DNA from 3 places in the Sphaerisporangium sp. NPDC049002 genome. Region 2 is predicted to be linked to each of the others. Evidence: riboswitches for the same ligand, from Rfam matches in the RefSeq annotation. Region 2 holds a riboswitch; each other region holds the start of a gene.
The links. Region 2 has a riboswitch for S-adenosylmethionine ahead of AB0B89_RS28935 (LLM class flavin-dependent oxidoreductase). Riboswitches for the same ligand answer to the same signal wherever they lie in the genome.
Positions count from the first base shown of each region.

Region 1 (3,249 bases), on a different contig from region 2:
GACCACGTGCTCCTCGCCAGCATGGCCGCGACCGACATCGACGAGGAGATAGGGCTCCTCGAAGAGCTCCAGACCGCCGTCCGGAGCCGACACGGTCCCGCGACCCGGCACCGCCGTCCGGAGCCGACACGGTCCCGCGACCCGGCACCGCCGTCCGGAGCCGACACGGTCCCGCGACCCGGCACCGCCGTCCGGAGCGGGCACGGTCCCGCGACCGGCACCGCCGTCGTCCGCCGCGCGCTCAGGCATCCCTGTGAGGCCGCGCGGCGGGCGTGCCCGGCGGTCACCCGCCGGGCTGGGGGATTCCGAGGTGGTCGCGGAGCGTCGTGCCGGTGTAGTCGGCGCGGAACACGCCGCGCTCCTGCAGGATCGGCACGACGTGGTCGACGAAGTCGTCCAGGCCCCCCGGGGTCAGGTGCGGCACCAGGATGAAACCGTCGGCGGCGTCCGACTGGACGAACTCGTCGATGCGGGCGGCCACGGAGGCCGGCGTGCCGACGAAGTTCTGGCGGCCCGTCACCTCGATGACCAGCTCGCGGATGCTGAGCTTCTTCTCGTCGGCGAGGGCACGCCACTTGGCGGCCACCTCCGCCCGGTCCCCGATCGGCACCCGTCCCGCCGACACCCCGCCCGACAGGTCGGGGTCGAGGTCCGGCAGCGGGCCTTCGGGGTCGTAGGCGGACATGTCCCTCCCCCAGACCTGCTCCAGGAAGGCGATCGCCGTCTGCGGGCCCACCTGGCGCCGCCGGATCTCGGCGGCGTTCTCCGCCGCGTCCTCCTCGGTGTCGCCCAGCGCGAACGTCGTGGCGGGAAGGATCTTCAGCCGGTCCTCCGTGCGGCCGTACCTGGCCATCCGGCCCTTGACGTCCCTGTAGAAGGCCTGGCCCTCGTGGAGGGTGCCGTGCCTGCTGAAGATGACGTCCGCCGTGGACGCGGCGAACTCGCGGCCCTCGTCGGAGTCGCCCGCCTGGATGATCACCGGGTGCCCCTGCGGGCCGCGCGGGACGTTGAACACCCCGGAGACGTCGAACTGTGCCCCTTGATGCCGCACCGGGGCGATCCCGTCCGGCCGTACGAACACCCCCGTCCCGGGGTCGGCGACGACGGCGTCCTGCCGCCAGGAGTCCCACAGCTCGCGGGCGAGCTGGAGGAACTCGGCCGCCCGGTTGTAGCGGTCGGCCCGGTCGAGGAAACCGCCACGCCGGAAGTTCTCCCCGGTGAAGGCGTCTGACGTGGTGACGACGTTCCAGGCGGCGCGGCCCTCGCTCAGGTGGTCGAGCGTGGCAAGGCGCCGCGCCAGCTCGTACGGCTCGTTGAACGTGGCGTTGACCGTGCCGGCCAGGCCGAGCCGCGTCGTGACGGCGGCGAGCGCGGAAAGGACGGTGAGCGACTCCGGGCGGCCGACGACGTCCAGGTCGTGGATGCGGCCCTTGAGCTCGCGCAGCCGCAGTCCCTCCGCAAGGAAGAAGAAGTCGAACTTCCCCCGCTCGGCCGTCGCGGCGAGGTGGCGGAACGAGGAGAAGTCGATCTGGCTCCCGGACCGGGGATCGGCCCAGACCGTGGTGTCGTTGACGCCGGGAAAGTGCGCCGCCAGATGAACCTGCTTGCGCGGCCTGCTCATCGGAGGATCCTCCTGCTTCGATCCGGACCCCCGCGCGGGGGCCGCGCCTGCGACGTGCCTGCCAGGCCGCCAGGTGTTCTCCGGGGCACCCCGCGCGGAGCGAAGGTCGCCGGCCGACCGGCCGGGCCTTTGCGTCGGCTCAATACCTAGTTAAAAGGTAGGAAAAATAGGTTTCCCTGTCAACCACCCGATCCGGCACCGGGGCCTCGTCATGGTGGGGCTAGCACTACCGCGTACCGGCGTGGTGCCTGGATATCGCCGTACCCGGCGATCCCGACAGTCTTGGACGGGCCGTCCCAACCCATCCCGAAAACGCTACGCGGCGCATCCCCAGGGTTGACGCGGTCATCGATCCGCCACCACGTGAGGAGACCTGTGACCAGCTCATCCACGATCGAAGCCCCGGATCGGGAGGCGCGCGGCAGCGACTTCGCCCGGCTGTCCCGCCGGATCACCGAGGCCGGACTGCTCGACCGGCGCCCCGCCTACTACGCGTTGCGGCTCGGCGTCGTCGCGGCCCTGTTCGTGGCCGGCTGGGTCGCGTTCTTCATGGTGGGCGACTCCTGGTACCAGCTCCTGGTCGGGGCGTTCCTCGCGCTGGTCTTCGCCCAGGTGGCGCTCGTCGCCCACGACCTCGCGCACCGGCAGGTCTTCCGTTCCCGGCGTACCAGCGAGATCGCGGGATGGGTGGCGGGCAACCTCGGCGTCGGCATGAGCTACGGCTGGTGGATGGACAAGCACACCAGGCACCACGCCAACCCCAACCACGAGGACCACGACCCCGACGTCTCCCCCAACGTCCTGGTCTGGTCGCAGCGGCAGGCCGCCGTCAGCCGGGGCGTGGCCAGGTACATCGGCCGCTGGCAGGCGTTCCTGTTCTTCCCTCTGCTGACGCTGGAGGGCCTGCACCTCCACGTGGCCGGCTTCCGGGCCCTCGGGCGGCCGTCGCTCAAGCACCGGGGGGTCGAGGGCACACTGCTCGTCGTCCACTTCGCGGCCTACTTCGCGGCGGTCTTCGCGGTCCTGCCGCCCGGCAAGGGGCTGCTGTTCGTCGCCGTGCACCAGGCGATCTTCGGCGTCTACCTGGGCTGCACGTTCGCGCCCAACCACAAGGGCATGCCGATGATGACCGGTGACGAGCGCCCGGACTTCCTGCGCCGCCAGGTGCTCACCTCCCGCGACGTGCGGGGCGGGCGCATGGTGGACATCGCCCTCGGCGGGCTCAACTACCAGATCGAGCACCACCTGTTCCCGAGCATGCCGATGCCCAACCTGCGCAGGGCCCAGCCGATCGTCCGGGCCTACTGCGCGGAGCTGGGCATCCCCTATCTCGAAAGCAGCCTGTACAGCTCGTACGCCCAGGCCCTGCGCCACATGCACCAAGCGGGCGCCCCGCTGCGAGCCCGGGAGCGCTGAGCGGCCGATACCGAGGCCACAGGGCCGGCGACGGGGGCGACACGGCGCCCGCGGGCCGGTTATCCGAGGCCGGGCTTCAGCGTCACCTTGGTCCAGCCGGGCTCACGCTTGTCGAAGTGCGCGTAGGCGTCCGGCGCCTCGCGGAGCGGCAGCTCCTGCGAGAGGATGAACGACGGCTCGACCCTGCCGGTGTGGATGAGGTTGCGCAGGTG
Region 1 is NZ_JBEZFH010000256.1:5,144-8,392, forward strand. Features, by position in the region: partial or broken gene AB0B89_RS32180 (TIGR03619 family F420-dependent LLM class oxidoreductase) at 1-3, shown strand, start outside; gene AB0B89_RS32185 (NtaA/DmoA family FMN-dependent monooxygenase) at 284-1,621, opposite strand; SAM riboswitch class IV at 1,660-1,768, opposite strand; gene AB0B89_RS32190 (acyl-CoA desaturase) at 1,997-3,037, shown strand; gene AB0B89_RS32195 (glutathione-independent formaldehyde dehydrogenase) at 3,097-3,249, opposite strand, start outside.
Region 1: it holds a riboswitch for S-adenosylmethionine, as region 2 does, so the genes downstream of both, AB0B89_RS32185 (NtaA/DmoA family FMN-dependent monooxygenase) here and AB0B89_RS28935 (LLM class flavin-dependent oxidoreductase) in region 2, are expected to answer to the same signal.

Region 2 (3,249 bases):
CGGCCACCCCACCCGGCGGGACACGGGACGCGGCCCCGGTGCCGTGACGGCCGGGGGAAGCTGCCTGACCAGGCCGATCTCGGCCAGGACGCGCTCGCGGAGCGCGGGCGGAGGCTCCTTGCCCACGGCGACGCCGAGGCGGGCGGCGGTCTCGCGCAACCCCCGCGTCTCCTCGGCACACTCGGCGCACCGGGTCAGATGGTCCTCGAAGCTCAAGCGGTCCCGGGCGTCGTCGATGGCGTACAACGCGTACGCGCCGGCCAGCGTGTGCGGGTCGCGGCTCATCGCTCCACCCCCAGGCAGTCGCGCATGCGGATGAGTCCGTCACGCATCCGGGTCTTCACCGTCGCCAGCGGCACCTTCAGCAGCTCGGCGACCTCTCTATAGGAATATCCACCGTAATAAGCGTACGTAACCGACTCGCGCTGCAACTCGGTCAGACCCTCAAGGCATCGGCGCAGCCGTTCCCATTCGAGCGTGGTCTCGACCGACTCGACGACGACGTCATAGGGGCGCCGCACCTCCAGGCGCGCCACGCGGTCCTCACGGTCGATCGCCGCCTGCGCGGCGCGGACCCGGTCGACGGCGCGGTGGTGGGCGATCGTCATCACCCACGCCACCCCCGACCCCCGGGAGCCCTCGAAGCGCGCGGCGCCGCGCCAGACCTCGACCAGCACCTCCTGGGCCACCTCCTCGGCCTGGGCGGGGTCGCGGAGCACCCGCAGGGCCACGCCGTAGACCGGGGCCGCCACCATGTCATACACCTTCTCGAACGCCGGGCGGTCCCCGCGCGCGACCCGTTCCAGGAGCTTCTCCAACCCTGGCTGGTCATGCCGGCCGTCATCCACCGGCGCGGCCCGTCTCGGCCTCATGCACTCTCCCCACCATCGGCGTGGACGCTGACACATCTACTTCGGACACACCCGGCCCGCGGATTGGACGGAGGCGGTTTCCCTGGTCGGGGCACGCACCGCTGAGCGGGGGGATGCGCCGGAGGCCGAAGGGGGGTTACACATCGTGGCCGGTGAGAACGTTTCCCCGGGCCTTACCGCCGCAGCCTGGAAGTAATCAGGTAGGAATTGCATACTTTACTGCGCGGGGCTATCGTCGATTGAGGTCACGAGACCAGCGAAAAGCCCTGGCTTGCTGGTCGGCAACCCCGCGTCCGCAGGGTGCTCCAGGTGACGACCAGGCGGGGCGGAAGCGTCCCGCAAGCGAACGCCGGCCCCGGCCGGCGGTGATCGGCTGGAGGTGGGGGGTGCGAGCGGTGGCATCGCGGTTCGCCGGAGCCCCGCCGTCACAGCAAGAGGAAGAGGCCCCCGAATGCCGCCCACTCCCCTCCACATCAGCGCGGCCCTCGACGGTGCCGGCTGGCACCCCGCGGCGTGGCGCGACCCGTCCGCCCGCCCGCGAGAGCTCTTCTCCGCCCGCTACTGGACCGATCTCGCCACCGAGGCCGAGAGCGGCCTGCTCGACTTCGTGACGATCGAGGACTCCCTCGGCCCGCAGTCGTCCTCGTACGAGGGCCCCGACGACCGTACCGACCAGGTGCGCGGACGGCTCGACGCCGTGCTCCTCGCGGCCAGGATCGCGCCGGTGACCGGCCGCGTCGGGCTGGTGCCCACGGCCACGACCACCCACACCGAGCCCTTCCACGTCGCGACCGGCATCGCCACCCTGGACCACGTCAGCGGCGGGCGCGCCGGGTGGCGCGCGCAGGTCTCCGGCCGTCACACCGAGGCCGGGCACTTCGGCCGCCGGGAGTTCCCGGTGCTGCGGCCGGCCGACCACGAGGCCCCCGAGCCGGCCGGGCACGTGAGCGACCTGCTGGAGGAGGCCGCGGACGCGGTCGAGGTCGTGCGCCGCCTGTGGGACAGCTGGGAGGACGACGCCGTGATCCGCGACGTCGCCACCGGCCGCTTCGTCGACCGCGACAAGCTGCACTACGTCGACTTCCAGGGCCGGTGGTTCGGCGTCAAGGGCCCGGCGATCACCCCTCGGCCGCCGCAGGGCCAGCCGCTCGTCACCGCCCTCGCGCACGCGAGCCTGGCCTACCGCTTCGCCGCGCGCGGCGCCGACGTCGTCTACGTCACCCCCCACGACAAGGAGCAGGCGCGCGCGATCGTCGCGGAGGTCCGCGAGGCGGAGGCGGCCGTGGGCCGGCCGGGCGAGCCGTTGCTCGTCTTCGCCGACCTGCTGGTCCACCTCGACGCCGACGCACGGACGGCGGCGGACCGCAGGTCCCGGCTCGACGAGCTCGACGGGGCCGAGCACGTCTCGGACGCGGCGGTGTTCACCGGCACCCCCGAGCGGCTCGCGGACCTGCTCCTCGACTGGCGGGAGGCGGGCATCCAGGGCTACCGGCTGCGTCCCGGCGTTCTGCCCTCCGACCTGAGGGCGATCACCCGGGGCCTGGTGCCCGTGCTCCAGGGCCGGGACGCCTTCCGCCGCGCGTACGAGGCGCCGACGCTGCGCGGCCTGCTCGGGCTGCCCCTTCCGGCCAACCGCTACGCCACAACCGCCGTCTGAGCCCCGCCTCTGAAGCCCTCCAACGAGGACACGATCCCGCGGCCGGCCGAGCCGGCCGCCGAAACGGAACCCGCATGAAGTTCCTCGCCATCACACTGATCGTCCACGGGCCCGACCCCATCACCGGTGAGCTGAAGCCGACCACGGCACGGCTGCGCGAGGTGGTCGACAACGCCGTCCTGGCCGAGGAGCTGGGCTTCGACGGCTACGGGGTCGGAGAGCGCCACGAGCGTCCCTTCATCTCCTCCTCACCGCCGGTCGTGCTCAGCCACATCGCCGCCAGAACCTCCGAGATCCGGCTGTTCACCGCCGTCACCACGCTGAGCCTGCTCGACCCCGTGCGGGCCTTCGAGGACTACTCCACCCTCGACCACCTGTCGGGGGGCCGGCTGGAGCTCATCATCGGCAAGGGAAACGGCGCCGCGCAGGCACAGCTGTTCCACGTGACCAGCGAGGACCAGTGGGACCGCAACCGCGAGTCCTACGAGCTGTTCCGCCGCCTCTGGCGCGAGGACAAGGTCACCTGGTCCGGCCGCTTCCGCCCCGAGCTGCGCGAGGCGGAGACCTGGCCGCGCCCGCTCCAGCGGCCGGTCCGCGTGTGGCACGGCAGCGCCACCAGCAGGGAGTCGGTGGACCTCGCGGCCCGGTATGGCGACCCTCTGTTCTCCGCCAACGTCACCAACCCGATCGAGCCCTACGCCGAGCTGATCCGCCACTACC
Region 2 is NZ_JBEZFH010000197.1:637-3,885, forward strand. Features, by position in the region: gene AB0B89_RS28925 (anti-sigma factor) at 1-285, opposite strand, end outside; gene sigK (ECF RNA polymerase sigma factor SigK) at 282-872, opposite strand; SAM riboswitch class IV at 1,116-1,223, shown strand; gene AB0B89_RS28935 (LLM class flavin-dependent oxidoreductase) at 1,324-2,529, shown strand; gene AB0B89_RS28940 (LLM class flavin-dependent oxidoreductase) at 2,604-3,249, shown strand, end outside.

Region 3 (3,249 bases), on a different contig from region 2:
GTTTCGTCCAGAATTCGGGCACCGATTCCGGGGAAGTCGGTCTCCAGCTTCTGCAACACCTCGCGAAGTGTCGCGCCTTCACCGTTCACCTCCGCGGCACCGTCGGTGTACGTACGGAGAATCGTCGGAATCCGCACAGAAACGCTCATTTATCGCGACCTTTCAGGAGTTATCGGCGATAGCCGTGCGGAATGCGTCGAGCGAGGGCCGGATGACGGCGGTGGGCCGGGCCTTGGCGGAGACCGCGTCGAGGGTCTTCAGGCCGTCCCCAGTGTTGAGCACCACCGTCTCGGCCTCCGGGTCCAGGAGGCCGTTCTGGACCAGTTTGCGGAGCACTCCCACGGTGACGCCGCCGGCGGTCTCACCGAAGATGCCCTCGGTGCGGGCCAGCAGGTGGATCGCGTCCACGACCTCGGCGTCCGTGACGTCCTCGACCGCTCCGCCCGTACGGCGGGCGATGTCCAGGACGTACGGCCCGTCGGCGGGGTTGCCGATGGCGAGCGACTTGGCGATGGTGTCCGGCTTGACCGGCTGGACGATGTCGAGACCGGCCTTGAAGGCGGACGACACCGGCGAGCACCCCGCGGCCTGCGCCCCAAAGATCTTGTAAGGCCTGTCCTCGACGAGCCCCAGCTTGATCAGTTCCTTGAAGCCCTTGTCGATCTTCGTGAGCTGCGAGCCCGAGGCCACCGGCACGATGATCTGGTCGGGGATCCGCCAGCCCAGCTGCTCGGCGATCTCGTACGCCAGGGTCTTGGAGCCCTCCCCGTAGTAGGGACGGAGGTTCACGTTGACGAAGCCCCACTTGTCGCCCAGCGGGTCGCCGATGAGCTCCGAGCAGAAGCGGTTGACCTCGTCGTAGGTGCCCTCGATGCCCACCAGGCGCCCGCCGTACACCGAGGCCATGATGATCTTGGCCTCTTCGAGGTTCGACGGGATGAACACGCAGGAGTCGAGCCCCGCGCGGGCCGCGGCGGCGCCGACGGCGCCCGCGAGGTTGCCCGTGGAGGAGCACGACAGGGTGTGGAAGCCGAAGTTGCGCGCCGCCTCAAGGGCGATCGCGACGACCCGGTCCTTGAAGGAGTGGGTCGGGTTCCCGGAGTCGTCCTTGACGTGCAGGCTCCGGATCCCCAGCTCACGGGCCAGGTTGTCGGCCTTGACCAGCTTGGTCCAGCCGGGCGCGAGGTTGGGCTTGGAGATGACGTCGGCGGGCACCGGGAGGAGCGAGCGGTAGCGCCAGATGTTCTGCGGGCCGGACTCGATCTCCCGGCGGGTCACCGACGCGGCGCGGCCGGCCTCGGGGGTGTCCCAGGTGTAGGCCACTTCGAGTGGCCCGAAACACTCGATACAGGCGAAGATCGGTCCGAGGTCGTAGCGAGTGCCACATTCGCGGCAGGAGAGCGCGACGGCGGGGCCGAAGTCGAGTGTGGTCGTTGTCTCAGCTGTTGCGAGCGCCATGAAGCGAGGCCTTTCCCTCATCTTCGCCCGGACCACCTTGATCACGGGCCGGAATTGGCACCTGTCCCGGCTGGTCTCAGTTGGTCGGATGCCGCGTCGTTCGGAGACGCGTGTGACCACAGCCGGGAGGGTTGCCGGGGCTTCGCAGGGCCGGTCCCTCCACCCCTCTGGATGAGCAATATGAAGTTGTGATCCCGCCGATGTTTCAGGCAGGACAAAAGAACTGTACCTTGCCCGCCAGCGGGTTCGGCGAGTTGTCTCACCAAGCGAGACGACCGCGTATCACCGACGCGCGGCCGGAGTGACCGCGCGGTGGGATCGCGGGCTCACCTGTAGGCGTCGCCGAGGGCCGCCTGCACGTATTTGCGTGCCTGGTGGATGCGCGACTTGGCGGTGCCGAGAGGGATGCCGAGCTGCTCGGCGACCTCGTTGTAGTCGAGCTGGCAGATGTCGCGCAGCACGAGCGCCTGGGCCAGCTCGGGCTTGTCCGCCTCCAGCGCCTCCATGGCGTCGAGCAGGTCGAGCCGCGAGCCCGCGATGACGCTCACCCGGCGCGGGTCGGCCCGCATGTCGGGAAGGTCCTCGGAAGTCTGCTCGGCGCCCCGGCGCTTCAGCGTGCGATAGGTCGTGCGCGCGCAGTTGGCGGTGACGATGTGCAACCAGGTGGAAAAACGTGCCCGCCCTTCGAACCTTCCGATGTTGCGGGCGACGGCCAGCAACGTATCCTGGCTAGCCTCCTCCGCGTCCTGGTGGTAGGGCAGGAGCCTCGCGCAGTGGCGGAGCACGTCGGGCTCGATGCGGCGGAGGAGCTCTCCGAGGGAGCGGTGATCACCTTGGGCGGCGGCGCGGGCCAGCTCTTCGGTCGTCTCGTCAAGCGCCATGCCGGAGCTCCCCTCGACCGTCTCCACTTTGCCTCGACCAGACCATCAGCCCATCTTATTGGGAGCGTTAAATTCATTTAATCTGCGGCCGAGTGCGCATCACAGCGGAGATGAACGGCGAGGGACGACCGCCACCTGGCGGACGAGGAGTGGTGATGGGCAGATGAACACTGTTCTGCTGGCCTCCAACAGGGGCCCGGTGTCGTTCACGCTGGCCGACGACGGTGCGCTGACCATGCGCCGGGGCGGAGGCGGCATGGTCTCCGGCCTCTCGGAGGTCGCCAAGGACACGAACGTGCTGTGGGTGTGCGCCGCCCTCTCCGACGGCGACCGCAGCGCCGTACGGCTCGCTCCGAGCGGGCGCCTCGACCAGGCGGGCTACGACACCGGGCCCGTGCGCATGCTGGACATCCCGCCCGCGACGTTCCACCGCGCCTACAACGCCGTGGCGAACTCCACGCTGTGGTTCGTCAACCACCTGCTGTACGACATCCCGAACTCGCCGCAGTTCGACATGCGGTTCCGCAGAGAGTGGGAGTCCTACCAGGACTACAACGCCGCGTTCGCCCTCGCCCTGGCCGAGGAGGCCGCGCACGGCGCCCGGGTGATGATCCAGGACTACCACCTCACCCTCGCCCCGGCGATGCTCCGGGTCGAACGGCCCGACCTGCGCATCGCCCACTTCTCCCACACCCCGTGGGCGCCTCCGGAGTACTTCTCGCTGCTGCCCGACGACATCTCCGCCGAGCTGCTGTCGGGCATCCTCGGCGCCGACCACGCCGGCTTCCTCGCCGCCCGCTGGGCCTCGGCGTTCATGGACTGCTGCGAGACCCTGCTCGGCGCCCGGGTCGACCGCGTCGAACGCACCGTCACCTACGAGGGCCGGACGACGCGCATCGGCGTACACGCC
Region 3 is NZ_JBEZFH010000118.1:7,038-10,286, reverse strand. Features, by position in the region: gene AB0B89_RS22465 (MoaD/ThiS family protein) at 1-149, opposite strand, end outside; gene thrC (threonine synthase) at 163-1,458, opposite strand; SAM riboswitch class I at 1,473-1,636, opposite strand; gene AB0B89_RS22455 (RNA polymerase sigma factor) at 1,785-2,339, opposite strand; gene AB0B89_RS22450 (trehalose-6-phosphate synthase) at 2,503-3,249, shown strand, end outside.
Region 3: it holds a riboswitch for S-adenosylmethionine, as region 2 does, so the genes downstream of both, thrC (threonine synthase) here and AB0B89_RS28935 (LLM class flavin-dependent oxidoreductase) in region 2, are expected to answer to the same signal.